DNA from 2 places in the Herminiimonas aquatilis genome. Region 2 is predicted to be linked to the other one. Evidence: predicted binding sites of a transcription regulator. Region 2 holds the regulator's gene; the other holds the start of a gene.
What was found. Region 2 encodes sigma-54, which starts transcription at its own class of promoters, with help from an activator protein. Its sites were predicted from a motif close to TGGCANGNAANCTGCTTT; they were not measured.
Positions count from the first base shown of each region.

Region 1: a site for sigma-54 is predicted at 944-961, ahead of ACFQO0_RS02200 (ammonium transporter). Genes of this name have one in related genera too.

Region 1 is NZ_JBHTCC010000001.1:496,854-499,056, forward strand. It holds gene ACFQO0_RS02200 (ammonium transporter) at 1-894, opposite strand, end outside; gene aat (leucyl/phenylalanyl-tRNA--protein transferase) at 1,076-1,807, shown strand; gene ACFQO0_RS02210 (arginyltransferase) at 1,888-2,203, shown strand, end outside.
Region 2 is NZ_JBHTCC010000001.1:1,756,363-1,758,565, reverse strand. It holds gene lptB (LPS export ABC transporter ATP-binding protein) at 1-524, shown strand, start outside; gene ACFQO0_RS08175 (RNA polymerase factor sigma-54) at 546-2,018, shown strand; gene hpf (ribosome hibernation-promoting factor, HPF/YfiA family) at 2,114-2,203, shown strand, end outside.

The sequences.
Region 1 (2,203 bases), 1.3 Mb from region 2:
CGTAAGACCGAACATCCAAACAAAAATGAAACCTGCAATGGCGCCCGTCACCAATGCGCCCATCGGATGCATCAGATTAGAACCGGCGCACACGGCTACCAAGCCAGCCAGCGGGCCGTTATGTACATAACCAGGGTCATTCTTGCCTGCGATGAATGCGGCCAATGTGCCGCCCACCATCGCCATCAATGAATTCACTGCTACCAGACCATTCATATTTTCCATGGTCTGCGCACTCATCACATTAAAGCCGAACCAGCCCACGGTCAGTATCCAGGCACCGAGTGCGAGGAATGGAATACTGGAAGGCGGATGCGCCGCAATCGTTCCCTCCTTCGTATAACGTCCGCGTCGCGCACCCAATAGCAAGACCGCAGGCAAAGCAATCCAGCCACCGACTGCGTGCACTACTATCGAACCTGCAAAATCATGAAACGGCGCGCCAAAAGTAGCTTGTAACCATGCCTGAATACCGAAATGCTGATTCCATGCAATGCCTTCAAACAACGGATAAATCAGGCCCACAATCAAAGCTGTTGCCAATAACTGCGGATGAAAACGCGCACGCTCGGCAATTCCACCAGAAATAATGGCTGGAATCGCTGCGGCAAACGTCAACAAAAAGAAGAATTTTACCAGCTCGAAACCATTGCGCTGGGTCAGTACCTCGGCACTGCCGAAAAAACTCACGCCGTAGGCAACGCTGTAACCAACAAAAAAATAGGCAATTGTAGAAACTGCGAAATCGACTAATATTTTGACCAACGCGTTGACTTGATTTTTCTTGCGTACCGTCCCAAGTTCAAGAAAAGCAAAGCCGGCATGCATCGCCAAAACCATAATGGCCCCCAGCATGATAAACAATGCATCAGTGCCGCTTTTAAGTGCGTCCATGCAAAAAATCTCCCAATCAGTGTGCGGTTAAATAAATTAGCGCACCATAAAAGCAAAAATCGTTCCATTTTGGTGATTTTTGTAAGTCAATGATTTTAAAAGGTAATTTTTTGAAAACCAAAAGGCACCAGTTTTTCGCACTAAAATTGCGCAAAATTACGTATCAAAATGGGGAAACACAATGATTCCGTGGCTAGAGAAGGACGAGCCGTTTCCCAATGTATCCAGCGCGCTGACCGAAGCCGATGGCGCGGCGGGTTTGCTCGCGGCAGGAGCTGATCTGTCTCCTGAAAGGCTGCTGCAAGCTTACCGAAACGGAATTTTTCCTTGGTTCTCCGAAGGGCAACCCATTTTGTGGTGGAGTACGGATCCACGCATGGTGTTATTTGTGGATGATTTTAAAATTTCTTCCAGCCTGAAAAAGACCTTGAAAAACATCCATCGCAGCATGCAGTCAAACGGACGCTGGCGAGTCAGTTTCGATCAAGCCTTTGAAGATGTCATGCGCGCATGTGCTGCCCCACGTAACGGCGAAGCCGGCACGTGGATATCCGAGGACATCATTGCAGGTTATGCCGGCCTGCATAAGCAAGGCTATGCACATTCAGCCGAAGTTTGGCTGGACGGCGAACTGGTTGGCGGCGCCTACGGTGTGAGCATAGGGACGATGTTTTATGGTGAATCGATGTTTACCCGCGTAACAGATGCATCCAAAATTGCGCTCTCCTATCTCATTCAATTCCTGAAAAGCCGGGGAGTTTCGATGATAGACTGCCAACAGCAAACCGCGCATTTGGCGTCACTGGGAGCGACCCCAATCCCGCGCTCGGCATTTATTGCGCGCTTGCGACAGGCAATTGCTGCGCCGCAAATCAAGGACTGGAAACCAATCCCTGTATTGAAAGTAGATTGAAATGCACTTACATCGCACCATCTGTCTGATATAAAGTAAAAGAGTCCAATCGAGTCATCGAATTTGCCTACGCCATAGCCATGACGCATCCCAAAGAACTACCGTTCTCTACCCTCCAGTTTTATGCAACAGCACCTTATCCGTGCAGCTATCTGGATGGAAGGCAGGCGCGCTCGCAGGTTGCTACCCCTTCACATTTGATCAACGCTGACGTCTACAGCGAATTAGTCAAGAATGGATTTCGTCGCAGCGGAATTTTTACTTACCGCCCGTACTGCGATGGATGTCAGGCATGCACTCCCGTTCGCATCAAGGCAAATGAGTTTGTGCCGAATCGCAGTCAAAAGCGTGCGCAAACTCGTCATGGCAAGCTGCAGCCTTCCGTCACCAAGCTGG
Region 2 (2,203 bases):
TACACAAACGCGCGCAGCTGGGTTTGTCCTATCTTCCGCAAGAAGCGTCGGTATTCCGCAAGCTGAGCGTCGAGGATAATATTCGCGCCGTGCTCGAACTACAGCGCCTCAATGGCAAATCCTTGAGCAAGCCGCAGATCGAACAACGTCTCGATACTTTGCTGGCTGACCTGCAAATCGAGAAGCTGCGTGAAAATCAAGCGATGTCTTTGTCCGGTGGCGAACGTCGTCGCGTCGAGATTGCGCGCGCACTGGCAACCAATCCACGTTTCGTTTTGCTGGATGAACCGTTTGCCGGCGTTGATCCGATAGCAGTAATTGAAATTCAACGTATTGTGCGCTTCCTCAAAGAGCGCGGCATAGGCGTACTGATCACCGATCACAATGTGCGCGAGACACTCGGCATCTGCGATCGTGCCTACATCATCAATCAAGGTGCAGTGCTCGCCAGCGGCAGCCCTGACGAGATTATCGCCAACGAATCGGTGCGCCGGGTTTACCTCGGCGAACACTTCCGCATGTGATGCCGGAAGCTAGATAACTCTATGAAGCAATCCCTGCAGCTACGCGTTTCGCAACATCTGGCACTCACGCCGCAATTGCAGCAATCAATCCGTCTGCTGCAATTGTCCACGCTGGAACTGCATCAGGAGTTGGAACAAATTCTCGCAGACAATCCACTGCTGGAGCGCACCGACGATCCGCTGGATCACGCGATCCGCTTGCTGGCCGATGGCGCCATCGGCTCTACCGGAACCACACCGGAAGGCGCAAGCATAGAGGCCAATGCGCAAGTCCCGGAAAGCGAAGCCAGTTTCGATACGCCATCAGACGCACCCGAATCATCCAACGGCGATGCCGAATGGAGTTTTGACGATGTCGCACGTACATCGAAAGCACCGGAAGATGATGACGCCCGCCCGCAGCTGGAAGCACACGAAACAACATTGCGTGAGCACCTGCTGGAACAGATGCGCGTAACTGTGCGCGAGACGCGTGATCGTGCGTTGCTTGAATTGATCATCGATGCATTGAACGACAACGGCTATCTGGAAGAAGAACTGGAAGAAATCCACGCGCGCCTGCCGGAAGAGCTGGAAATAGAACTGGAAGAATTGCAGATTGCATTGAACCTGTTGCAAAGCTTCGATCCGCCTGGTGTGGGTGCGCGCAATGCCTCTGAATGCCTGGCACTGCAAATCAAACGCATGCCGAAAGTTGCAATGGTCACGCGCCGCATGGCGCTCGCGATTGTTGAAAATCATCTCACTCTATTTGCGCAACGCGACTTCAACAAACTGCGCAAGGCCCTCGATTGCGACGACGAAGATTTGCGCGAAGCACAAGTCATCATCAAACAATGCAATCCACACCCAGGAGCGATTTTCGCAAGCGGCTCTTCCGATTATGTGGTGCCTGATGTGATCGTCAAACGCACACGCAACGGCTGGCAAGTCATGCTCAATCACGACGTCATGCCACGCTTGCGCGTCAACAGCATGTACGCCAATATTTTGAAGCAAAGCAAGGGCGATGGATCGCTCGGATCGCAACTGCAAGAAGCCAAATGGTTGATCAAAAATATGCGTCAGCGCTTCGACACTATCCTGCGCGTATCACAGGCGATAGTAGAACGACAACGCAACTTTTTCTCACATGGCGCTGTCGCGATGCGCCCACTTGTGTTGCGTGAAATAGCTGATACACTAGGTCTACACGAGAGCACTATTTCTCGTGTAACGACGCAAAAGTACATGCTCACACCGCATGGAATGTTCGAACTGAAGTACTTTTTCGGCAGCCATGTCGCAACGGAAACAGGCGGCGAAGCATCCTCCACTGCGATACGGGCACTGATCAAACAATTGATAGGAGCTGAAGACCCGAAAATCCCATTCTCTGATAGCAAAATCGCAGAAATGCTGGCGGAACAGGGTATGGTTGTGGCGCGACGTACCGTTGCAAAATACCGTGAAGCCTTGAAAATTCCCCCAGTCAATTTGCGCAAATCGTTGTAGAACTGTCCTTAGTAGTTTTTGTTATACCTTGCTGTGTTCTTGTGGCCAGGTAACAAGGCGCTTGAACCTCCAGTGAATTATCATAGGAGCACTGTATGAATCTCACAATCAGTGGACATCACCTCGAATTAACCCCAGCAATCCGCGAATATGTACAAGGAAAACTGGAGCGTATCAAACGTCAC